2 regions of the Gordonia sp. HS-NH1 genome follow, and region 1 is predicted to be linked to the other one. Evidence: riboswitches for the same ligand, from Rfam matches in the RefSeq annotation. Region 1 holds a riboswitch; the other holds the start of a gene.
The links. A riboswitch is a leader RNA that binds a small molecule or an ion and turns the genes downstream of it on or off. The one in region 1 is predicted to bind S-adenosylmethionine.
Positions count from the first base shown of each region.

Region 2: linked by a shared signal. The riboswitch ahead of AMD30_RS04715 (bifunctional o-acetylhomoserine/o-acetylserine sulfhydrylase) and the one ahead of AMD30_RS00800 (aminotransferase class V-fold PLP-dependent enzyme) in region 1 are both predicted to bind S-adenosylmethionine.

Region 1 is NZ_LIYC01000001.1:185,158-197,302, forward strand. Features, by position in the region: gene AMD30_RS00780 (zinc-dependent metalloprotease) at 1-436, opposite strand, end outside; gene dacB (D-alanyl-D-alanine carboxypeptidase/D-alanyl-D-alanine endopeptidase) at 433-1,836, opposite strand; gene AMD30_RS00790 (inorganic diphosphatase) at 2,000-2,512, shown strand; gene AMD30_RS00795 (hypothetical protein) at 2,663-3,163, opposite strand; gene AMD30_RS00800 (aminotransferase class V-fold PLP-dependent enzyme) at 3,168-4,532, opposite strand; SAM riboswitch class IV at 4,551-4,664, opposite strand; gene AMD30_RS00805 (isochorismate synthase) at 4,772-5,848, shown strand; gene AMD30_RS00810 (O-succinylhomoserine sulfhydrylase) at 5,939-7,156, opposite strand; gene AMD30_RS00815 (rhodanese-like domain-containing protein) at 7,153-7,566, opposite strand; gene AMD30_RS00820 (Rv0361 family membrane protein) at 7,563-8,033, opposite strand; gene AMD30_RS00825 (ABC transporter substrate-binding protein) at 8,204-9,229, shown strand; gene AMD30_RS00830 (FAD-dependent oxidoreductase) at 9,408-10,805, shown strand; gene AMD30_RS00835 (hypothetical protein) at 10,974-11,483, opposite strand; gene AMD30_RS00840 (FecCD family ABC transporter permease) at 11,757-12,145, shown strand, end outside.
Region 2 is NZ_LIYC01000004.1:17,418-29,562, forward strand. Features, by position in the region: gene trpS (tryptophan--tRNA ligase) at 1-624, opposite strand, end outside; gene AMD30_RS04690 (exodeoxyribonuclease III) at 648-1,484, opposite strand; gene AMD30_RS04695 ((2Fe-2S)-binding protein) at 1,629-1,811, shown strand; gene bfr (bacterioferritin) at 1,913-2,398, shown strand; gene AMD30_RS04705 (MFS transporter) at 2,480-3,766, opposite strand; gene AMD30_RS04710 (cutinase family protein) at 3,896-5,692, opposite strand; SAM riboswitch class IV at 5,959-6,079, shown strand; gene AMD30_RS04715 (bifunctional o-acetylhomoserine/o-acetylserine sulfhydrylase) at 6,142-7,476, shown strand; gene metX (homoserine O-acetyltransferase MetX) at 7,493-8,647, shown strand; gene AMD30_RS04725 (Hsp70 family protein) at 8,744-10,306, opposite strand; gene AMD30_RS04730 (DUF3017 domain-containing protein) at 10,475-10,708, opposite strand; gene AMD30_RS04735 (bifunctional methylenetetrahydrofolate dehydrogenase/methenyltetrahydrofolate cyclohydrolase) at 10,849-11,724, opposite strand; gene AMD30_RS04740 (serine/threonine dehydratase) at 11,770-12,145, shown strand, end outside.

The DNA.
Region 1 (12,145 bases):
CGGCCTGCAGTCCGCCGAATCGTGCCGCGAGCCCCGGCGATCCCGCGTCGGTGGACTCGTCGTCCGAACCGAGCATCGATCGCATCGACAGGGACGCCGCGTCGATCCAGCCGGCCCGGTCGAGGACTCGGGTGGTCGGTACGCGCAGGCCGTCGGCCAGGCCCGTGACCTCTCGCACCGGGGCTTCGGCGCGGGTGGCGGCATCGGCCAGTTCCGCGCGGGCCGCCTCGTAGGTGTACGACGTCGTCTTCGGGCCGGGCCGGGCGAGTCGCTTCGCCGTCGAGGCCGCCAGCGACCAGTCGATCTGCGAGCCGATACCCGGGTGGCGTTCCCGGTCGGCGGATTCCTCGACGCCCGATTCCGGAGCGGTCCCGGTCTCGGCTCCGGCGTTCCCGGCGTCCGTGGTCTCCGACCCGGCGATTCCTGACGTGATCATCGGCACCCGCACTCTCTCAGTTGGCCCACCACGGCATCGAGGGCGGGTCGCGCGTCCGCCGGCGAGGTGCCGCCGGACATCAGGGCGAACGACAGCACGCGGCCGTCGACTGTCTGCACTATGCCGGTCAACGAACTCACCCCGGTGAGTGTTCCGGTCTTCGCCCGCGCCCAGCCCGCACCGGGATTGTCGGCGGCGTCGAACCGGTCCGCGAGGGTGCCGGTACCGCCGGCGATCGGCAGACCGTCGAGCATGGGGCGCAGCGCCGGCCTGCTCGGCCCGCTCGCCGCTGTCATCACCGTGTCGAGCAACTCCGGCGTGGTCCGGTTGGCGTAGGAGATCCCCGACGCGTCGTGCAGCGTCGTACCGGCCCACTGGTCCGGGAACATCGACGACAGCACCTGTTCGATCGCGTCGACGCCGCCGGCGTGCGTGGGCGGCCCGCCGCGGTGCACCGAGAGTTCGACGGCGAGCGTCTCGGCGAGCACGTTGTCGCTGTAGCGCAGCATGTCGTTGACCCGCGTCACCAGCGGGGCCGACTGGACCTTCGCGATCACGCGTTCGTCCCCGGACCCGGTCGGCGCGGTACCGGTCACCTCGGTGACGGGCGCTTCGACGTCGAGGGCGGCGGCCAGCGCCTCCCCCGCCATGAGGCCCGGGGTCGCGGTACGCGGCGAGTATTCGTCCAGCGGTTCCCGCCGGGCACCGTCGACCATCAGCGATTCGATCGGGGCGATGTCGCCGCCCTGGATGTCCCGGCGATCCCAGGTGGTGTCCATCGTGGGTCCCGAGAAGGCGCTCAGGTCGACGGCCACCGAGGTCACCGGGATCTCGGTCTCCTCGATCTGGCGCGCGAGGTCGGCGATGCGACCCGGATCGGTGTAGAAGGTGTCGGTCCCGGCGGGCTGGGCCGACAGGGTGGGATCACCGGCACCGCGGAGGATGACCTGTCCGTTGCTGCCGGCCACCACCGTCGTCGTCAGTCGCTGATCGTGGGGCACGGCGTCGAGGACGGCGGCGGCGGTCAGGATCTTGGCGTTCGACGCGGGGATCCGCGGACGCTCCGGGTCGCTGGTCCACAGGACCGCGCCGGTGAGCGAGTCGCTGATCATGCCGGTGAGTTCGCCGAGGGCGGGGTTGCGCAGTGCCGGAGCGATCGCGCGTGACACACCCTGCGGCGTCGGCTCGGGCGCCGAGGCGGCCACCGGGTCGATCCGCGGATCGACGGCGACCGCGGCGGGTTGCGGTGGCACTCCCGGCGGGAGCTCCGGTTCCCGATCGAGGCGGAGTGCGATCACGACCGAGGCCGCGGCGACCAGGGCCAGGATCACCACCGCGGTGACCGTCCACCACAGGAGTCTCCGACCGCGGCGACCGCCGTTTCGGGTGGATGCGCCCACAAAACCTCCGGGTCTCTCGCGGTTCACGGTCGATTGAACGGCCGGATGTACGCACAATGAGGGGTACGAACATCGAGGTCGCCGGACCAACAGTATCGTTGGGGCAGCGTGCGGGCGTTTCGGCCCGACGCGGCATCCCCGATCAAGACTGCCAGGAGGAACTGTGGAATTCGATGTGACCATCGAGATCCCCAAAGGTGGCCGCAACAAGTACGAGGTCGACCACGAGACCGGCAAGGTCTACCTCGACCGCTACCTGTACACCTCGATGGGCTACCCGGCCGACTACGGGTACATCGACGGCACCCTCGGTGAGGACGGCGACCCGCTCGACGCGCTGGTCCTGCTCCCCGAGTCGGTGTTCCCCGGCATCATCGTGCGCGCACGGGTCGTCGGCATGTACACCATGACCGACGAGGCCGGCGGCGACGACAAGCTGCTGTGCGTCCCGGCCAAGGACGTGCGGTGGGACCACATCAAGGACATCTCCGACGTGTCCGAGTACGAGTTGGGCCCGATCGCCCACTTCTTCGAGCACTACAAGGACCTCGAGCCCGGCAAGGAGGTCCAGCCGGGCGGCTGGGTCGGCCGCGAGCAGGCCGAGAAGATCGCGCAGGATGCGATCGACCGCCTCGCCTCGCATCCCGAGGCTGCCAACGAGCCCTCGCGCGGCTGACGGATCACCGTCGAGACACCCCCGCCGGCACCATCGTGAGATGGTGCCGGCGGGGGTGTCTACGGCGCAGGTGCGCCACTTGAGTTCAACTGCGGCAGTTGCAGATAGCGCGCACGTTCCGAAGTCGCGCTTCTGTGACGGGCCGCCCCGTCAGGCCACGCGGTGCCGCTGCTCGGCGAGAACCGGCAGGATCTGTTCGCGGATGCGGCGTTCGGTGGCTGCGCCGTCGATCGGGACGAGGATCACGGCGTCGGCGACCTCGGCCGCGTAGATGTCCCGGACCAGCGTGATCAGTCCGTGTGTCGTGCCGATGTAGCGGATGGTCCCGGAGCCTGCCTCCGACGATGCGTCCACCGCGGCAGCGGCCGCGGCACGCGCCGACGCGGCATCCGCCGCGACGGTCACCTCCACCTCGAGGGCGACCACGAACTTCGCCTGATCGTGGGTGCCGGCCCGGAGCAGAGAGCGGGCACGCTGCGCATCGCGGAGGGTCTCACGCCGCACGACGATCGGAAACGTCTGCGCCAGTTCGTCTCCGGCGATGGCGATCTGGAACCCCGGTCGTCCGATGCTGATCGGGGCCGTCGGAGCGGAAGTCGGTGCGGCGATCACGGTTGCGCGATCGGCCGGTGCGTCGAGTTCGATGGTCATCTCATCACCCCTCATTCGATTTTGGTCGGATGGTCTGTTCGGTCAGTGCATGGTCGATCGGTGCGTGTTCGGTCAGCGCGCGCAGTGCCTCGAGGAGGCGGTCGATGTCGTCGGAGGTGGTACCCGCCCCGAAGCTCGCGCGGACCGCGCCGGCCGGATGTCCGAGGCGCTCGAGCAGCGGGTGAGCGCAGAACCGGCCGTCGCGCACGCCGATTCCGTGTTGCGCACTGAGATACTCGGCGACGACCCGCGGCGCGATCCCGTCGACGGTGAACCCCGCGATTCCCACCCGGTCGGTGGAATCGGCGAAGATCCGCAGGGGCACGACCCCGGGGATGGCGGCCAGGCCGGAGTCCAGGCGTTGGGCCAGGCGCAGTTCGTGCAGGCCGATGGCCTCGGGACCGAGGTCGGCCAGCGCCTCGCAGGCCGCCGCGATCGACACCGCGCCGAGCACGTTCGGCGAACCGGCCTCGTGACGCGCGGCTCCGGTGTGCCAGGTCACGCCACCGGCGTGCGGGCTCAGGTCGACGTCGGCGGTCGCTCCCCCGCCGGCCAGATAGGGGTCGGCGGCGTCGAACCAGTCGGTCCGGCCGATCAGGACCCCGGCACCGAACGGCGCATATGCCTTGTGCCCGGAGAAGGCCAGGTAGTCGATGCCGTGACTGACGACGGAGACGGGGCGGTGCGCGACGAGTTGCGCGGCGTCGACCAGGATCCGGGCCCCGTGCCGGTGCGCGATCGAGGCGAGCCGGGTGATCGGCAGCACCTCGCCGGTGACGTTCGACGCCGCGGTGACCGCGAGCAGCGCTGCCGGCGCCGACGCGAGCTCCGCCTCGAGCGCGACCAGGGTGTCCTCGATCGTGTCGCAGGTGCGGACGATTCGGGCCCGGTTGCGGCCGTCGCGCGGCGCGCACCACGGCAGCAGGTTGGCGTGATGCTCGATGTCGAGCACGACGACGTCCCCGGGGGTGATGTGAGCGGCGAGGTTGATGGCATCGGTGGTGTTGCGGGTGAAGACGACGGTGTCGTCGACCCGTCCGCGGACGAACCGGCGCACGGTGTCCCGGGCGGCCTCGTACCGGGCGGTGGTCACCTGCGACAGATGACCGGCGCCGCGATGGACGCTCGCGTATTCGCCGAGTCCAACGGCGACCGCGGCGGCCACCGAGCTCAGAGCCGGCGCGCTCGCCGCGTAGTCGAGGTTGACGTACCGCGTTGTGCCGCCGTGGGCCAGCGGTACGGACACATCGGCGCCGACGACCGGGGCCAGCCCGGGGATGGCCGGATACCGATGGTGGGTCGAATCGATGACGGGGGTGTCGACAGTCTCGTGGCCGGTCGTGTCGGGTGCTGACAGGACAGCGGTCATGGCAGGAGCTCCTCTGAAATTCCGCGCTTGCCGCGTCCGGTCGGTACGCGGCCAGGTCGTCACCCGGAGCACCCCACCGCGGAGGAGGGTTGCCGACCAGCGAGCCGGGGCTTGTCACTGGCACTCATGACCTATGTGCAAGCCTCGCCGAAGCCGCGCGGGCGTGTCAATTTTCACTCATCGTGATCCAAAGTTAGGGCACACTTACCTGTAGCGTGTCAGGGGTGTCAGCGACTGATGTGTTCGTGTTGTCCCGCCCGCACGGCACCGTGCGGGGCCGGGGCGCCGTCCGTGGGTTCACCGATGTCGACGCGGCCTCGGCCGCGCTGCGTTCCGGGACGATCGACGGGCTGACCGGCGCGATCCCGTTCGATCTCTCCGACCCGGCCGCGCTGGTGGTACCCGAGGTCCTGCACTTCGACGACGCACCGCTGACGGGCGGGCCACCGCTGTCGCGCACCCCGGTCTCGACGACCCTGCACCCGACCGCCGACGAGCACCGCGAGCGGGTGGCGCACGCGGTCAAGCGGATCGTCGCCGGCGACGTCGGCAAGGTCGTCCTCGCCCGTAGCGTCGACATCGTGCTCGACGCCGAGGTCGCGCCCCACGAACTCCTCGACGCCCTGGCGGGCGGCAACGCCGGACACAACGCGTTCGGCGTCGACCTCGGTGCCGCCACCGGCTCCGGCGCGTGGCTGCTGGGCGCGAGTCCCGAAGTGCTGCTGCGCAAGTCGGGATCGGTCGTCACCTGCCACCCGTACGCGGGTTCGGCTCCGCGGTCACCGAATCCGGTCGTCGACCGCGCCGTCGCCGACGGATTGTTCTCCTCGGCAAAAGATCTCGCCGAACACGCGTTCGTCGTGGATCACCTGCGCGACCGGCTGGCGCACCTGTGCGACGACGTCGACGCGCCGTCGACCCCGCAACTGCAGTCGACCGGAGAGGTGTGGCATCTCGCCACCCCCATCCGCGCGACACTTCGCGATCCGTCGACCACCGCGCTGGATCTCGCCCTCCTGCTGGGTCCGACCCCCGCGGTCTGCGGTACACCCAGTGATGTTGCCGCGCAGATCATCCGGGAAGTCGAGGGGGAACGCGGCTTCTATGCGGGCGCCGTCGGCTGGTGCGACGCCGCCGGCGACGGCGAATGGATGGTCACCATCCGGTGCCTCCAGCTCGAAGCCGATCGCCGCAGTCTGCGAACGTGGGCGGGTGGCGGCATCGTCGAACACTCCGACCCTCAGGGCGAGCTCGAGGAGACCGCGTTCAAACTCCGTACGGTCCTGAACGCGCTGGGCATCGACGGCCTCGACTGAGACCGCGGCGGGAATCACCGTCCGCTCACCCGATCCGTGACCGCTCACACCGCCGGGCCGAGCGGGAACGGAAGAGGGGAACGCGACGGGTCAGCCCAGCGCCTGATCCAGATCGCCGAGCAGGTCGTCGACCCCTTCGAGACCGACCGACAGCCGCACGACCGAGTCGCTGAGACCGATCGCCGCGCGTCCGTCGGGCCCCATCGCACGGTGCGTGGTGGTCGCCGGGTGCGTGATCAGCGACTTGGAGTCACCGAGATTGTTGGAGATGTCGACGATCCGCAAGCCGTTGAGGACCTCGAAGGCCCGCTTCTTGCCGTCGATGCCGTCGTGGTCGTTCAGCTCGAAGGTCACCACGGTGCCGCCGCCGGACATCTGCGCCCGCGCCAGCTCGTACTGTGGATGGGACTGCAGGAACGGGTATTTCACCCATCGCACCCGCGGATCGGCTTCGAGGAACTCGGCGATCCGGAGCGCGGAGGACACCGAGGCGTCGACGCGCAGGCGCAGCGTCTCCAGACCCTTCACCAGCGTCCAGGCGTTGAACGGGCTCAACGCCGGGCCGGTGTGCCGCATGAGTTGCTGCACCGGCCCGTCCACGTACTCCTTGGTTCCGAGTACCGCACCGCCCATCACACGTCCCTGGCCGTCGATGTGCTTGGTGCCCGAGTACACGATGACGTCGGCACCGAGTTCGAGACCGCGTTGCAGGAGCGGGGTGGCGAAGACGTTGTCCAGCACCACCTGTGCGCCCGCCGCGTGCGCCAGCTCCGAGACCTTGACGACGTCGACGAGGCTCTGCATCGGATTCGACGGGGTCTCGAAGAACACTGCGTCGGTGGGCTTGGAGAGCGCCCGCTCCCACTGTTCCAGGTCCTCGCCGTCGACGAACTCGGTCTCGATCCCCCAGCGCGGCAGGATCTCGTTGCAGACCACGAAGCAGGAACCGAACAGGCTGCGGGCGGCGACCAGGCGATCGCCGGCCTTCAGCAGCGCACCGAGCGCGACGAAGACCGCGGCCATCCCGCTGGCCGTCGCGAAACACGCTTCGGCACCCTCGAGTCGACGCAGACGTTCCTGGAACATCTCGACGGTCGGATTGCCGTAGCGCGAGTAGACGAATCGCTCGTCCTCCCCGGTGAAGGCGCGTTCGGCGGCCTCGGCGGAGTCGTAGACATAACCGCTCGTGAGGTACATCGCCTCGGCCGTCTCGCGGAAACCCGAGCGGGCCAGCCCGCCGCGCACCGCGATGGTGTCGGCCGAGAGCCCCTCGGGCAGTTCACGACCCACGGGTAGATCAGAAGTCACGATTGCCTCCACGGCAGGTTCTCGGCACGCCAGCCCGACGTCCCGCGATGGTCGTTCTCGTCGAGGGCACCCTCGAATCCGTCGACGACGTTGTAGGCCTTGGCGATACCGTCCGCCGTCGCAGCCTCCGCGGCGCCGATCGAACGGTGACCGGACCGGCACAGGAAGATGACCTCGTGGTCGTCGCTGACGCCCGAATCCCGCAGCTGCGTGATGAAGTCGTCGTTGCGTCGACCTTCGGGAAAGGTGGTCCACTCGGCGAAGATCGTGCGCTTCCCCAGGACTTCGAGGTCGGGTACGCCGACGAACGACCATTCGGCCTGCGTCCGACAGTCCACCAGAACCGCGTCCGGGTTGTTCTCGAGCTTCTCCCACGCCTCACGGGGGGTCAGATCTCCGGCATAGGTCATGAGGAACACACCTTCCATTCGCCGTTCTCGCGCACCACGATCGTGTCGACGACATTCACGTCGTCGGGGGTCTTGTCATAGTGCCAATGAACCTTCGCGGTCGCGCGGTCACCGTCGACCACCAGCTCGGTGATCTCCGGGATCTCGATGTGACCGTTGGCGACCAACGACTCCCGGTTGTCGGCGAGGAATTTTTCCTCGGAGACGAAGTCGGCCGCCTCGACGTCGGCCGCGCAGGTGTTGGCGCGGTACTCGGCGTAGTTCGGGCCGTTGCGGGCGGTGTAGACGTCGTTGATCGCGTACTGGACCTGGGCCGAGTCACCGGCCCGATCCTCGGCAGGACGGATCACGTTCGACAGCACGACGCCGAGCACGACGAGGCCCACGACGCCCGCCGCGACGAAGAACGGCCACGCGTTCTTCCACGACGGGGGCCTCTGGTCACCCTCACCTGCAGCTTCGGCCATGGCGGGGAGTCTATCGAGCGACCAGGAGGCACCTGAGACCGGCGTCGACGCGCGTGACCTGCCGGACGACGGACCGGCGCGTGGTCGACGATCGGAGGGCCGTGAGTAAGGTGGCCCTAAGTACCGCGGAGAACAACGACGCCGAACGCAACGACCAGCGAGGACCCCGGATGCGCTCTACCACCCACCGCACACTCACCCTTCTCGTCGGGCTGCTGACAGCAGCTCTCCTGGCGACCTCGTGTTCGCCGCCGGACGAGACGGTCGACTCCGGCACGGCGCAGGTACCCGCACCCGAGGCCGGCGCGATCCCGGTGACCGTGCAGCAGGCCTACGCCCCGGCGACGGTCGCACAGGCGCCGAAGCGCATCGCGGCGATGGGTGTGGGCGACGGTGACACCCTCCTCGCCCTGGGTGTCACGCCCACGACCATCGCACCCTTCGCCGACCCCGATCAGGCCTCGGCGCCGTGGAACGCCGAGCTGCTCGCGGACTCGACGCCGGTGGTCCTCCCCAACGTCTCGGGCGCCTTCGGCGACGAGATCCCCAAGGCCCTCGCCACCGAACCCGACCTCATCACCGCGGTCGGCGCGGATCCCACCCGCGATCAGTTCGACCTGTTGGGCAAGACCGCACCGACGATCCTGCGGCCCGCCCAGTTCCAGCCGTGGCAGGTGCCGTGGGACGCGCAGACCCGCCAGATCGGCACCGCCGTGGGGCTTCCCGAGCTCGCCGACCGCAAGGTGGCCGAGACCGAACAGTTCCTCGCGGGCGTTCGCGAGCAGAACCCGCAACTGGCGGGCAAGACCGCTGTCGTCGTGACCGCCAGCCCCACCGGCGGCGTGTCGATCTACGGCCCCGGCGATGGCCGCGGGCAGACGGTCGCCGGTTACGGGTTCACCTTCCCGCCTGCGCTGCAACCGTCGGTGACCAGCGGTTTCTACGGAGAACTGCCGGCCGAGAGCCTCAATCTGCTCGACTCCGCCGACGTCGTCGTCGCCGTCGACTGGGAGGGCTCCAACGATCGGCTGAAGGCGAACGCGGCATTCAACCGCCTGGCCGTGGCGCAGTCGGGCCGCGTCGTCTACCTCCCCCAGGAGGTGGGCAGCGCGATGTCGGTGCCGACGGTCCTGACGATCCCGTGGGTCGCCGACCAGGCCGTCGGACCGATCGCGGCCGCCGCCGGCAAGGCCTGAGCCGCCGCGACCTCGACCGTCCATCCCTCGTCCAGGTGAGGGTTACCTCACAGACGGATTTTGGTCGTGGACAGCAAGCGCCTACCGTAGAAGGGATAGGCCTTATCCATACGCGCGGACCCGGGGGTCGCCGAGATTACTGGTCCGCGCGTGCTGAGCAACGGAAGACACCTACTCCATGAGCGACAACAGCCGCCCGCTGCGGGTTGCGATCGTCGGTGCCGGTCCCGCCGGTATCTACGCCGCCGACGCGTTGATGAAGTCCGACACCGCCAAGGACCGCGGCGTCAGCATCGATCTGTATGAGCGCATGCCCGCTCCGTTCGGGCTGATCCGCTACGGCGTCGCACCCGACCACCCGCGGATCAAGGGCATCATCACCGCCCTGCACAAGGTCCTCGACAAACCACAGGTGCGCCTGCTCGGCAACGTCGACTACGGCACCGACATCACCATCGACGAGTTGCGCGCCCACTACGACGCGGTGATCTTCTCCACCGGCGCCACCGACGACCGCGCGCTCGACATCCCCGGTGTCGACCTCGACGGCAGCTACGGCGCCGCCCAGTTCGTCGCCTGGTACGACGGACACCCGGACTTCCCCCGCACGTGGCCCCTCGAGGCGGAGAAGGTCGCCGTGATCGGCGTCGGCAACGTCGCCCTCGACGTCGCGCGCGTGCTCGCCAAGACCGGTGACGAACTGCTCCCCACCGAGATCCCGGCGAACGTCTACGAAGGCCTCAAGGCCAACAAGGCGATCGAGGTCCACGTCTTCGGCCGTCGCGGACCCGCGCAGGCCAAGTTCACCCCGCTCGAGCTCAAGGAGCTCGACCACTCGCCGAACATCGAGGTCATCGTCAATCCCGAGGACATCGACTACGACGAGGGTTCGGCCGTCGCGCGCCGCGGGTCGAAGATCACCGACCAGGTCGCCACGATCATCGAGAACTACGCGATCCGCGAACCCAAGCAGGGCGCGATCCACAAACTGTTCCTGCACTTCTTCGAGAGCCCCACCGAGATCCTCGGTGAGGACGGCAAGGTCGTCGGACTGCGCACCGAACGCACCCAGCTCGACGGCACCGGCAACGTCAAGCCCACCGGCAAGACCACCGACTGGGAGGTCGGCGCGGTCTACCGCGCGGTCGGTTACCTCTCGGACAACCTGCCGCAGATCCCGTTCGACTCGCAGGCCGGGGTCATCCCGAACGAGGCCGGACGCGTCTTCGACGAGGGCCAGCAGCTGACCGGCATCTACACGACCGGCTGGGTCAAGCGCGGACCCGTGGGCCTCATCGGCCACACCAAGGGCGACGCCAACGAGACCGTCGACTGCATCCTCAAGGACATGGAAGCGGGCGCGCTGCTCGAGCCCGCCCACCCCGGTGAGGACGCCATCGTCGAACTCCTCGAGTCCAAGAACATCCCGTTCACCACCTGGGACGGCTGGTACCGGCTCGACGAGCACGAGCGTGCGCTCGGCGCCGCCGAAGGCCGCGAACGCGTCAAGGTCGTCGAACGCGAGGACATGCTCGCCGCTTCCGAGCCGAACAAGGTGTCACGCCCCTCCGCGTGACACCGGGCTCTCCTGCCGGCTGAGCCTGTCGAAGCCACAAGAGCGGCGGCCGAGTTTTCTCGGTCGCCGCTCTTTCGCATGCGCCGGGCGATGTGCGGAGGCGTCCTCCCCGCACATCGCCCGACGCGAAATGCCTTGTCGTGGACGCTCAGTCGTGGCGGATTACGGTCAGCGGCCCGGGATCGCGGGGACGCCCTCGACGTCGGTGCCGCCACCGGTCAGCGCAACCGCAGACGACGCGGACGAGCCGGTTCCGAACCTGTCCAGTGGGTTGTCGATGCGCCGGACGTTCCACCAGAAACCGGCGTTGTCGGTCAGGTTCTCGGCGTAATCAGAGATCGCATATCCGGCGATGGACGACGGGAAGCAGCCGAACCAGACGGTCTTGATCGTGAGCGACTCGTTCTTCTTCAGCTGCGACTTGAACTTCGTCGCGCCGTTGATCTCCTGCAGTGTGACGTTTCGGAAGTCGCCGTCACGCGCGGTGACCCGCATGAACCGGGTCATGCTCCACGCCTGATTCCACGGCGTGCCCGGTGCTCCGAACTGGCAGTAGACCCCGCCCGTCATCTGGAGGTTGGGAACGGCGGCGTGCGCAGGCGCGGCACCCACCAGCGATCCACCCGCGATTCCTGCGGCGACCAGAACCCCCGTGAGAGCCCGTTTCAGCGATTTCATCGATCCTCCTCGTTCGTAGGCGACACTGCTGTGTTTCCCGACGTCGCCATCGTGGGAGCGGCTCATGCCGCCCCACCGGCAACCGGTCTTGCTGCTGTCGGCCCGAGATGCTCACCGACACCGGGATTATCGACCCAGCCTGAGCGAAGTGTTACCGCGCGCACAGCCTTCCCTCAGGATTCGTCAGCAATTCGTTATCCGAACGACACCCATTCCGCGCGATCGGTACACGGTGGGCAAGAGCCGAATCCAAGGTTGGTAAGGTTTACCTTTGTGCGTCGATCTCTCCGAGTTCTCGGAATCCCGCTGCTGCTCGCGACCCTTGCAGCGCTGGTCGTCGCGTCCGTGCTCTTCGGCACCCGACCGGTCCCTCTCGACGAGATCTGGCCCAGCTTCACCGCCGGCGCCCAGGAGATCTGGAACGCCCTGATCAACCTGCGGATGCCGCAGGTGCCGAAGGACACCGACGTCGACGGGATCGTGTGGGATCTGCGGGTCCCACGCACGCTGCTCGGCCTGACCGCCGGGCTCGCGATCGGCGCGGCCGGTGCCATCACCCAGGGCCACACCCGCAACCCGATCGCCGACCCCGGAATGCTCGGCGTCAACGCCGGAGCCGCATGTGCTGTCGTGGGCGGCATCTACCTGCTCGGGATCACCAG
Region 2 (12,145 bases), on a different contig from region 1:
CTGCAGGTCGTAGATCTTCGCGAACTCCTCGACGATGTGCGCCTGGGGCACCTTCAGCACCTTGCCGAACCGGGAGTTGAATCGCTGCGCGAGATCGCGGGTCAGTTCGAGGTGCTGACGCTGGTCCTCCCCGACAGGCACTCGATCGACCTGGAACGCGAGGATGTCGGCGGCCATCAGGATCGGGTAGGTGAACAAGCCGACACCCGCCGCGTCCACGCCCTGTTTGGCCGACTTGTCCTTGAACTGCGTCATGCGGCTGGCCTCGCCGAAACCCGTGATGCAGGACAGGACCCAGGTCAGCTGAGCGATCTCGGGGATGTGGGACTGCACATAGATGGTCGAACGCTCGGGATCCACGCCGACGGCCAGCAGCTGGGCAACGCTCAGGCGGGTGCGTTCGGCGAGGACCTTCGGATCGAATGGCACCGTCAGGGCATGCATGTCGGGGATGAAGTAGAACGCCTCGAAGTCGTCCTGCAACGCCACCCACTGTCGGACCGCGCCGAGATAGTTTCCGAGGTGGAAGGAATCGCTGGTCGGCTGGATACCCGACAGCACACGCGGGCGGGTCGGCACCGCCTCGGCCGCCGGGGCTCCGTTGCGCTCTACGTCGCTGGTCATGACGCCCAGTTTGTCAGACCCGGTCACTCGTACCGCACGGTGACCGGGGCATGGTCGGACCAGCGGAGGTCGTACGCCGCGGCACGTTCGACCTCGGCCTTGTTCGCCCGGGCAGCCAGCGTCTTGTTGGCGAGCTGATAGTCGATGCGCCACCCGGAGTCGTTGTCGAAGGCCTTCCCGCGCCACGACCACCAGGAGTAGGGCCCGGCGTCGTCGGGGAACAGTTCGCGCACGACGTCACGCCAGCCCGACTCCAGCAGGTCGGCGACCCAGGCCCGCTCGTGCGGGAGGAAACCGGGGCTCTTGAGATTGCCCTTCCAGTTCTTGATGTCGGCCTCGGCGGGCGCGATGTTCCAGTCACCGCCGACGACGACATGGCGACGCCGGCGGACCAGCCGGCCGAGATGGGCACCGAACTCGTCCATGAAGCGGACCTTCTCGTCGTGCTTGGCGATGTCCTTCTCCGCCTCGGTGAGCGCGGCACCCTTGGGGAGATAGAGACTCGCCGCGGTCAGCGACCCCAGATCGGTGTCGACGTCGACCTCGAGGTAGCGGCCGAGGTCGTCGAACTCGGCGCTCCCGAACCCGACCCGCACCGCCGACGGCGCCTCGCGCGTCAGCACACCGACACCCGCGTGGCCCTTCACGACCGACTCGCACATCGTCAGATGCCACCCGTCGGCGAGGGCCGGGGCCAGCGCCTCGCGCGCGAGCTCCTCGTCGGCGCGGACCTCCTGCAGCAGGACCACATCCGGTCCCGACGCATCGAGCCATGGCAGGAAGCCGCGGTTGGCCTCCGACCGGTGTTTGACCGCTGCGCGGATTCCGTTGACGTTCACCGTGGAGATCGTGAGTGGCACGGGGCCACATCCTACTGACGGGATCCGACAACCCGTGCCCCGGCGATCGGCCACCCAGAGAAAAATAAAGGTAAGGCAACCCTTGTGCGTACCACCCAAGGTATGTAAGCATTACCTAATCCAGGCACGAAGGTGAGTCCGAAGATGTTCGTTTGCATATGCCGCGCCGTGACGGTCGACGAGGTTCACGCACACTGCGACGCAGGTGCGTACACCGTCGATGCGATCAGCGACCGATGTGGCGCAGGCGAAGGCTGCGGAACCTGCCTGGACCAACTGCACGACATCCTGAGCGAAAGGGCGTCAACCGCGACGACCGCTGCATGACCTGACACAGGAAACCGACGAACCTCGCGCGAGACCGCGCGCGGGGGTTTTTGTCGTGTTACGGTTCGATCGGACATCCACGGCGAACCGGAGGCTCACCCATGCGTGGCGACGACGAGGTCATCGAACTGCTCAACGAACAGCTCACCAGTGAGCTCACGGCGATCAATCAGTACTTTCTGCACGCGAAGATGCAGCAGAGCTGGGGTCTGACCGAGATCGCGGCGAAGACCCGGGCCGAGTCGATCGAGGAGATGACGCACGCGGAGATCCTCACCGACCGAATCCTGTTCCTCGACGCGCTCCCCAACTACCAGCGCCTGCTGCCGCTGCGTATCGGGCAGTCGATTCGGGAGCAGTTCGAATCCGACATGGCGATCGAGGTGGAGGTCGTGGAGCGACTCCGGCCCGGCATCGCCCTGTGCCGGTCGAAAGGCGACGTCACGAGCGCGAATCTGCTCGAGCAGATCCTCGCCGACGAGGAAGAGCACATCGACTACCTCGAGACGCAACTCGAGCTGATCAACAAGCTCGGCGAACAGCTCTACCTGTCGAAGACGATCGCCACCCCGCCGACCAACGGCTGAGCACACCCACTCGACACCACGAGGGCCGACCGGAACTTTCCCGGTCGGCCCTCGTCGTCGTCGAGCCGGTCATGCTCCGGCTCAGGAGCCGACGGGATGGTGTCGTGCCTGGCGCCGGGAGGCGGCGAGGGCCAGGACGGTGACCCCGATGCCTGCCACCGCCAGCAACACCCCGACGACCGATGGCGCGAGATAGCCGTAGCCTGCGCCGACCACGACACCACCGAGCAGGGCTCCGGCCGCGTTGGCGATGTTCAGGGCGGAGTGGTTCAACGCCGCGGCCAGCGTCTGCGCATCGGCGGCCACGTCCATCAGTCTGGTCTGCAGGGCAGGCAGCATCGTCGACCCGGTGAGCGCCACGAGGTATGTGAGAATCAATGCCGCCCAAGCATTCTGCGCCAGCACCGCGAAGGCGCCGAGGGAGATCGCGCTGGCCGTGAGTCCACCGAGGATCGCCACCGACACGCTGCGGTCGGCGACGTAACCGCCGACGAAGTTGCCGGTCACCATGCCCAATCCGTAGAGCATGAGCGCGAACGGTACGACCGAGACCGACAGCCCGGTATCGGTGGTCAGCGCGGAGTTGAGATAGGTGTAGAACGCGAACATCCCGCCGAACCCGACGGTTCCGATGACGAGGGTGAACCAGACCTGGGAACGACGCAACGCACCGAGTTCGGTGAGCGGGTCGGTGGTCGTCATCCCGGTGAGCGCGGGCAGCGCACGCATCAGCGCGATGACGGTGGCGACTCCGATGGCGACGACGATCGCGAACGCCGACCGCCAGCCGAACGTCTCCCCCAGCCAGGCGGCAGCCGGCACGCCGAACACATTGGCGACGGACAGCCCGAGCATCACCTGGCCCACGGCTTTGGCGCGATTCCGGGGACCCGCGAGATGCGCGGCGACCAGCGCCGCGACGCCGAAGTAGGCACCGTGCGGCAGGCCCGCCACGAATCTCGCCACCAGCAGCAGTCCGTAGTCCGGCGCGAGGACCGTGGCCAGGTTACCCACGGTGAACGCCACCATCAGTCCGATCAGCAGCGTGCGTCGCGACATCCTCGCGGTGAGCGCCGCGATCAGCGGAGCGCCCACCACCACACCCATCGCGTATGCCGAGATGACGTGTCCGGCTGTCGGTTCGGACACCCCCAGCGATCCGGCGATGTTGGGCAGCAGCCCCATCGCGACGAACTCTGTCGTGCCGATCCCGAAACCGCCCAGCGCGAGGGCGAGAATCGTCCAGCGACGCACCCGCCGGGACACGCCGCCCGAGACGGTACCCCCGGGGTTGGCCTCCGGGGCGGTGGACCGATTCGTCAGCGAGACGTCGGCCGGGGCATCGGTGGTCGAAAGAGCGTCAGACACGGTTCATGCCAACCCTGGCCGGCCGGCACTGATTCCTCACCCGCCGGTGAGTTCATTCACAGGCCCATGCCCGCGAGGTGGTCCCGGCGCCGGCCGGCGTCGAATCAGGCGGTGGCTTCGAGCGGCGGGTCAGGCGCCGCCCTCGGACCCCGTGACCTCGAGGTCACTGCGCTCCGCGCCGGCACCCTGCCCGGACGGCTCCGGCTCGTTCCCCGACGTCTCGCCCCCTGAGGTGTCCTCTTCTGAGGTGTTGTCTCCTGAGGTGTCCTCCGCTGACGGATCGTCCACCGTCGGGTTGTCCGCCGACGGATCGGTGGTGGCCGGAACCTCGTCGGCGCGCGAGGGCGGAGCGGGCTCCTCTCCGGGCTCCTCGTCGCTCCCGGATGCGTCGGCGGGCGCACCGGACGGATCGGCGGTCGGATCGACCGCCGGAGCCGGATCGGTCGGGCCGGGCTGCGCGGTCACCGGTGCAGCCGGGGAGCCGGACCCGGTCGGCGATTCGGCGCGAACCGGCTCGGTGGCGCCGTCGGTCGCGGTCGCGAGCCGTGTGAACGTGGACGATCGCACGCTCGTCGTATCTGCCGCGAGGACCGTGACCGTGCCGGCCCGCGGTGCCACCGGCCCGACGATCGCGCCCGCCCAGTACCGCACGAAGTTCACCGGCAACCAGACGATGCTTCGGAGGCTCGCAGCCAGTGCGGTCGCACCGTCGACGAACCGCGCCGGCGACAGCGTGAGAATCCCCTGGAGGATGTCCTCAAAGACGAAGAGGTCCGGTAGGTAGGCGCCGTACCCGAGTTTCGGCAGCGGCGGCAGCAGACCCTGCACGAGCCTGATCACCGGCTGCAGGTTCGCGAGTTCGATCCCGTACGGCAGCTCGATCGTCGGACGCCCGGACAGGAAGTCCCCGATCGCTCCGCCGTACCCGGCATCGCGCGCCCAATCCCGCACGAGTTCGGCGAACGCGGAATCCGCGGCGACCATACAGACCGCGGACTCCGGCTCGCATCGGACGCTCCGACCGTCGTTCCAGGTCGTTTCGTGGGGGTCGCGATACATCTGGAACGGGTACAGGTTGTGCTTGGTGAAGTAGCCGAGGAGGCCGTCGATGGCGCCGATCGGGTCGTGGATCGGGTCCGGCAGATCACAGATCGGATCGCCGTCGATGCACACGGACACCACCCTGCCCTCGAGCTCCCCGAACCCGCCGTCGGTCTCGGACCCGCCTCGCGACCCCGCCATCGTCAGACCGGGGATGATCCCGATCAACGACAGTTCGATGCCGCGGCCCGTCTTGTCCCCGGCCTGTCGAGGGTCGGCGTAGAGCTCGCCGGAAATCCCGTCCGGATCGATGGTCACGAGGACCGGAGCGCCGTTCTCGTCGAGCATGACCTCGCCGTTCTCGTCGGTCGCGACGACCTCGTCGACATTCCGGCCGTTGCCGATGTCGGCGAGGACGTCGCCGGCGACACGGGCGCCCTGCGAGTACCCGGCGACCACGATGTCGGACTCGGCGCCGCATCGCTTCTGGTACCCCGCGATCGCCGACGCCGTCGCACTCCTGCCCTGGGCGGTACTGTCGTCGTACCCCGCGGCACCCAGGGGCCACAGTGTGGTCGGGTAGTCGACGTGGATCACGTCTTTCGGCTCTGCGAGGTAAGCACTTCCGGGGTCGTCGACGACGACCACCTCACCGTCGCGCACCGTCGGCATCTTCCCGGTGTACCGCTGCTCGACCCCGACGAGATGGGCGCTCTCCGGGTCGTTGGTACCGGCGACGATGACCACCGCGCCCGAGTCGCTGCACTCGGCAGCCGCCGCCGGGGCGGTACCCGACAGACTGAGAGCCGCCACGACCGCGACGGCGGTGACGGCGGCGATCACGAGCGAGGCGCGTCGGGTTCGGAGGTGAGCGATCGCGGACATGGCGCTCCTGGGCGAACCCGGACCACCCGATCGGAACGTTCCGACGCAGCCGGGGCTGGTTCGACGCTAGATCCGCGACCGGGGAACCGACAGCACGCTGAGGGCCGCTAACGACCGTGACCAGGCACTATTGATCTGATCACGCCTGATTTCACTCGGTCGGAGGACAGCACACTCCACCCTCGCGGCGGCCTTCTCAAGTGTTGGGCGCGGTGTGACCGGGACGGTTCTCAGGCCCTCACATCCGTGTTATATCCTTGTCGCCAGGTCATGAGTATCAGCGTCAAGCCCCGGCTGGCTGATCGGCAACCCTCCATCCGCGGTGGGGTGCTCCGGGTGATGACCGGGTTGCGGGATCGCGCTGACGATCCCCGGCAAGCGCGGGTCCGAAGGTCGGACCCCAACAGGGTCGAGTGGGCCCTGCCGACCGTAGAAAGTGATGAATTGCCATGTCTGATGTCCCTGACGGCACCCTCGACAGCAACGATCCCAGCGAGAACTGGAGCTTCGAGACGAAGCAGATCCACGTCGGGCAGTCCGCGGACGCGGTGACGAACGCCCGTGCGCTGCCGATCTACCAGACGACGTCGTACGTCTTCAACGACACGCAGCACGCGGCCAACCTCTTCGGACTCGCCGAACCGGGCAACATCTACACCCGCATCATGAACCCGACACAGGATGCCGTCGAGCAGCGGATCGCCGCGCTCGAAGGCGGCGTCGCCGCATTGCTGGTGGCATCGGGTCAGGCCGCAGAGACCTACTCGATCCTCAACATCGTCGAGACCGGCGGTCACGTGGTGTCGAGTCCGCGGCTGTACGGCGGCACCTTCAACCTCTTCCACTACACGTTGCCCAAGCTCGGCGTCGAGGTGAGCTTTGTCGAGGATCCCGAGGATCCGGCGTCGTGGCAGGCCGCGGTCAAGGACAACACCCGCGCGTTCTTCGGTGAGTCGATCTCCAACCCCAACAACGAGATCCTGGACATCAAGGGCATCTCAGAGGTCGCGCACCGCAACGGCATACCGCTCATCATCGACAACACCGTCGCCACCCCGTACCTGATCAACCCGCTCGCCCACGGCGCCGACATCGTCGTGCACTCGGCCACCAAGTACATCGGCGGACACGGCACCGCGATCGGCGGCGTGATCGTCGACGGCGGCACCTTCGACTGGCGGGTCCAGCGCGACGGGAAAGACCTGTTCCCCGGCTTCACCACCCCTGACCCGAGCTACCACGGCGCGGTCTTCGCCGACCTCGGCGCACCGGCGTACGCGCTCAAGGCGCGCGTGCAGTGGCTGCGCGACACCGGTGCGGCCATCTCACCGTTCAACGCGTTCCTGCTCGCCCAGGGCCTGGAGACCCTGAGCCTGCGCATCGAGCGCCACGTCGCCAACGCACAGAAGGTCGCCGCGTTCCTGGAGAAGCACGACCAGGTCGAGTCCGTCGCCTACGCAGGCCTCGAGTCCTCGCCGTGGTTCAAGCGCGGTCAGGAGCTCGCCCCCAAGGGGCAGGGCGCGATCATCGGTTTCGAGATCACCGGCGGCGTCGACGCGGGCAAGAAGTTCGTGGACGCACTCAGCCTCCACAGCCACGTCGCCAACATCGGCGATGTGCGGTCGCTGGTCATCCATCCGGCCTCGACGACGCACAGCCAGCTGACCCCCGAGGAACAGCTCGCCGCCGGCGTGACCCCCGGACTGGTGCGCCTGGCCGTGGGCATCGAAGGAATCGACGACATCTTGGCCGATCTCGAACAGGGATTCGCGGCGGCCAAGTGAAACAGGTGAGGCAGCTTTGTCGGTGAGTATCGACCTGAACGCGACAGCGTCTGATCAGCCCGACTGGGAGTCACTCCCGGACGGGGAACTCGTCGGCATCCCCATCGGATCGTTGCCTCTCGACAGCGGAGCACGGATCGACGACGTCACCCTGGCGTTCCAGCGCTGGGGGACGTTGTCGCCCTCCCGCGACAACGTGATCCTCACGCTCCATGCGCTCACCGGCGACTCGCACGTCACCGGACCCGCCGATGCCGACCACGACTCGGCCGGGTGGTGGGACGGCCTGATCGGACCCGGTCAGGCGATCGACACCGACGAGTGGTGCGTCATCTCGGCCAACGTTCTCGGCGGATGCAAGGGATCGACGGGTCCGGCGTCCCTGGCCCCCGACGGCCGTCCGTGGGGATCACGCTTTCCGCAGATCACCGTGCTCGATCAGGTCCGCGCCGAGGTGGCACTGCTGGACCGACTCGGAATCCGCAGCGTCGGAGCGGTTCTCGGCGGCTCGATGGGTGGCGCCCGCGCCCTCGAGTGGGCCATCGAGTACCCCGACCGGGTGCGCAGCGCGCTCGTCCTCGCCGTCGGCGCCCGCGCGACCGCCGACCAGATCGGTATCCAGTCCACACAGATCGCCGCGATCAAGGCCGATCCGGACTGGTGCGGCGGCGACTACCACGGTACCGGCCGAGCCCCGTTGCACGGCATGGGAATCGCCCGCCGAATCGCCCACCTCATGTACCGCAGCGAGCCAGAGCTCGACAGTCGATTCGCCAATGACGCCCAGGGCGACGAGAATCCCCTGACCGGCGGGCGCTACGCCGTGCAGAGCTACCTCGACCACCAGGCGTCGAAGCTGATGTCCCGCTTCGACCCGGCGAGCTATGTCGTCCTCACCGAGGTCCTCAATCACCATGATGTCGGTCGCGGTCGCGGCGGAGTCGCGAAGGCGCTCAACGAATGCACCGTTCCGGTGATCGTCGGGGGCATCGACTCCGATCGCCTCTACCCGATTCGGCTGCAGGTCGAACTCGCCGACGAGCTGGGCAACTGCGTCGGCGGTCTCCAGGTCGTCCATTCCGACACCGGCCACGACGGATTCCTGACCGAGTTCGACGCCATCAGCGACCTCCTCAAGCGCACGGTCGAACTCGCCCGTCGCGACGCCTGACCGCGCCTCCGACAGTTCGGCCGCTCTCGTCAGCGAGTCGGGGTCAGCCGGTGTGATCAGCGGCCTCGCAGGCGCGGTTCTGACAGGGCGGTTCGGTCAGCGCGGCGCGGGAACCGTCGGGACCGGACTGCTGGGCGGGGGCGGCGGCGGAACCTGCGACTCCCCTTCCGTGACAACGGTTTTCCCTGATTCGGGAGCGGCGGGGAGCTGAGTCGACCCCTGTGCGCGCGTGCTGCTCGGCCGCACCGAGCCACCGCGCGGAGGCGCCGGTGTCGACGTCGAGTACGTCGGCGGGGGTGGCGTGGGCGCCGCACTGGGCGGACGCAACCCCGGCGGCAACAGGTCCGGCGGTATCGTCGGCGTCGAGCCCGGCGGGAACGCCAGGTCCGGCCATGGGAACGGCGACAGCGTGCGGGTGCTGGTACCCGTCGAGGGTCGCGTCGGCGGCAACTCCGTGGTCGCCCATGCCGGCGGGTCGTTCGACCCGGTCTGCGGTAACGGTTGTTGTGTGGGAACAGGATCCACGACGGTCGGCTCGACGGGTTCGGCCGGGATCCTGGTGATCGGCTGAGAGGTCGGCGTCGGGGTGACCGGCTCGGTGTCACTGGTCGCCGCGGCCGGCGGCACGCTGCTCACCGCGGGCTGCGGATCGACGGTCGGCCGATCGGCGAAGGACGAGCTCACCGCATAGATCGTCATCAGCGTGGCGGCGATGACGGCCCCGGCCACCGCGATGGGTGTCGCGGAAAGCCATTCACGTTGCGGTTTGCCGCCGATGAACGCGAGACGTGCTGCGCCCGAGTAGCTCTCGAGGGCGAGCAGCGCCGCACCGGTGGCCACGACCAGCTCCGGAGCCGTCGGACTGACGACCTCCAGATCATGCTCCGACGCGATCGCGCGCACCGCGGGGAGATTGGCGAGTCCGCCGATGAACACCACGGCGTCCGGTTGCACGCCCCGCGACCGGGCGGCCGCGACGTACCGGGCGAACACTTCTCGCGCGTCACGGATCATCGGCTCGATCGCCTGCTCGACGTGCGTGGCCGACAGCGATACGCGTTCGGAGTTGGCCGACACCGCGACCACGGACTCGGTGGCGGAGGAACCGCCGTAGGCGATCTCCTCCTTCGCGGTCCGGCAGGCGCTGCGCAGTTCACTGCGATCGGCACGTGTGCGGGTGGCCTCGCCGAGGGCCGGGTGGTCGGCGGTCAGCTGATTGACGATCGACCGGTCGAGATGACGCCCACTCAGGACCGTCGAGTGCTCGGGATTGCCGATCCTGCCCTCGCGGGGGTCGACGGTGTAGAGCGACATGCCGGTGTCGCCACAGTCGACGACGACGGCGGCCGAGAAGCGGTCGATCTCCCCGGTGTCGGCGAGGTAGGCGAGGACGGCCTCGTCCTCACCGACGAGACGGACCTGACGTCGCGGGCCACTGCCCCTCGAGCGCAACTGCCGACGCTGGCTGCCCGTGCGTGCGGCGACCCCGATCGGGCCCACCCTCGTCCCGGTCTCGCGGGCGGCGGTCAGCATCACGTCGACGCCTGCGTTCACGCGGCCGGCGGAGTCGAGACCGTCGGTGGGGTCGACGTCGATGACGCGCGAGTCGATCACACTGCGACCGAGATCGTCACGTGTCAGGAGGACGTAATGGATCATGCCAGCACCTGCTGACACGCCCATGGACGTCACTTCACTCACGGTGTCGTCGGTTGGTGATGCAGTGATACAAACTCCAGCGGTCGGTGCGTCTGCGGCAGGGCAGCGGAAAAGTGCCTGGTTGAGCGAACGACCACCTGTCAGGTCACGCTCAGGTCTCTATTGTAATCAATCCGTGCCCAAAGAGTCGATCGACGCTGCCAGCCACAGCATCACGGCGCCGACTGTCGCCATCACCGTGACGTCGAACGGCTTGCCCCTGACCTGCAGCAACCCGGCTTGCGATGACGGGATGAAGGCGCGAAGCACGGCGCCGACGAGCAGTGCCGCCCCGAAGACGAATGATCCGCGCCGCCAGCGGTCGAACATCACGAGCAGCGCTGCGGCCAGCACACCGGCCATCACCAGCAGATATGGGAGTTGGACGAGCACCGCCCGCAGACGCGTGCCGTCGGTGGAACCGTGTTTCCGGCCTCCTGGACGGGATCGGTCGGCACCGCGCGGCTCGGAGTGAGCGGACTCACTCTGGTGCTCGTCTCGGGTCACGCGCCGCTGCCGCTCCCGGAGGCGAGCATCTGCTCCGCGCGTTCGACGACGTTGACGAGCAGGAACGCACGGGTCAGCGGCCCCACCCCACCGGGATTCGGCGAGACGTGGCCCGCCACCTCCCAGACATCGGGATGCACGTCACCGACGAGACGACCCTCGTCGGTGCGGCTGACACCCACGTCGACCACCGCGGCACCCGGCTTGACCATGTCGGCGGTGATGAGATGCGGCACTCCCGCGGCCGCGATCACGATGTCGGCGCGCTCGATCTCGGAGGCCAGATCGGTGGTGCCGGTGTGGCAGAGGGTGACCGTGGCGTTCTCGCTGCGGCGGGTCAGGAGCAGACCGATGGGCCTGCCGATGGTGACCCCGCGACCGACGACGGTCACCCGGGCGCCGGCCAGCGGGACGTCGTAGCGACGCAGCAGATGGATGACACCGCGGGGGGTGCAGGGCAGGGTCGACTCCTTGCCCAGCACGAGTCGCCCGAGGTTGATCGGGTGGAGGCCGTCGGCATCCTTGAGCGGGTCGATCCGCTCGAGGGCGGCGTTCTCGTCGAGCTGTCGCGGCAGCGGCAACTGCACGATGTAGCCGGTGCAGGCGGGATCCGCGTTGAGTTCGTCGATCGCGGAGTTGAGCTGTTCGGTGGTGGCATCGGCCGGGAGATCCTTGCGGATCGAGGCGACACCGATGCGGGCGCAGTCGGCGTGCTTGCCCTTGACGTAGGAGTGCGAGCCCGGATCGTCGCCGACCAGAACAGTCCCGAGACCAGGGGTGACACCCGCCAGCCGGAGCTTCTCCACCCGCTCGGCCAGATCGGCGAAGATCTCGTCGCGCGTGGTCTTCCCATCGAGTCGTATCGCGGTCACGCCCGACATTCTTCCACTCGTCTCCGCGGTTTCCGACATCGGCGGATGGACGCGCCGTTCACCGCCGCCCGCGATCGACGTTTCGCCGCCCTCGGGCGGCCGACCACTAGTGTCGGAGTGGTGACCGTGGTGCCCGTCGACATCGATCTCGCCCGCGCGGCGATCACTCCCCATCTCCGTCGTACGCCGACGCTGCGCACGGTCATCGACACCGTCGACGGCCCGCTCGAGGTGGTCCTCAAACTCGAGTACACCCAGCTCGGCGGGTGCTTCAAACCGCGAGGCAGTCTGTGGGCGACCCTGCACGCGCGCGATCAGGGGGTCCTGACCGACGCCGGTGTCCTCGTCGCCTCCGGCGGCAATGCCGCGATCGGTGCCACGGTCGCGGCGCGGATCGTCGGTGTGCCGGTGACCGTGGTGA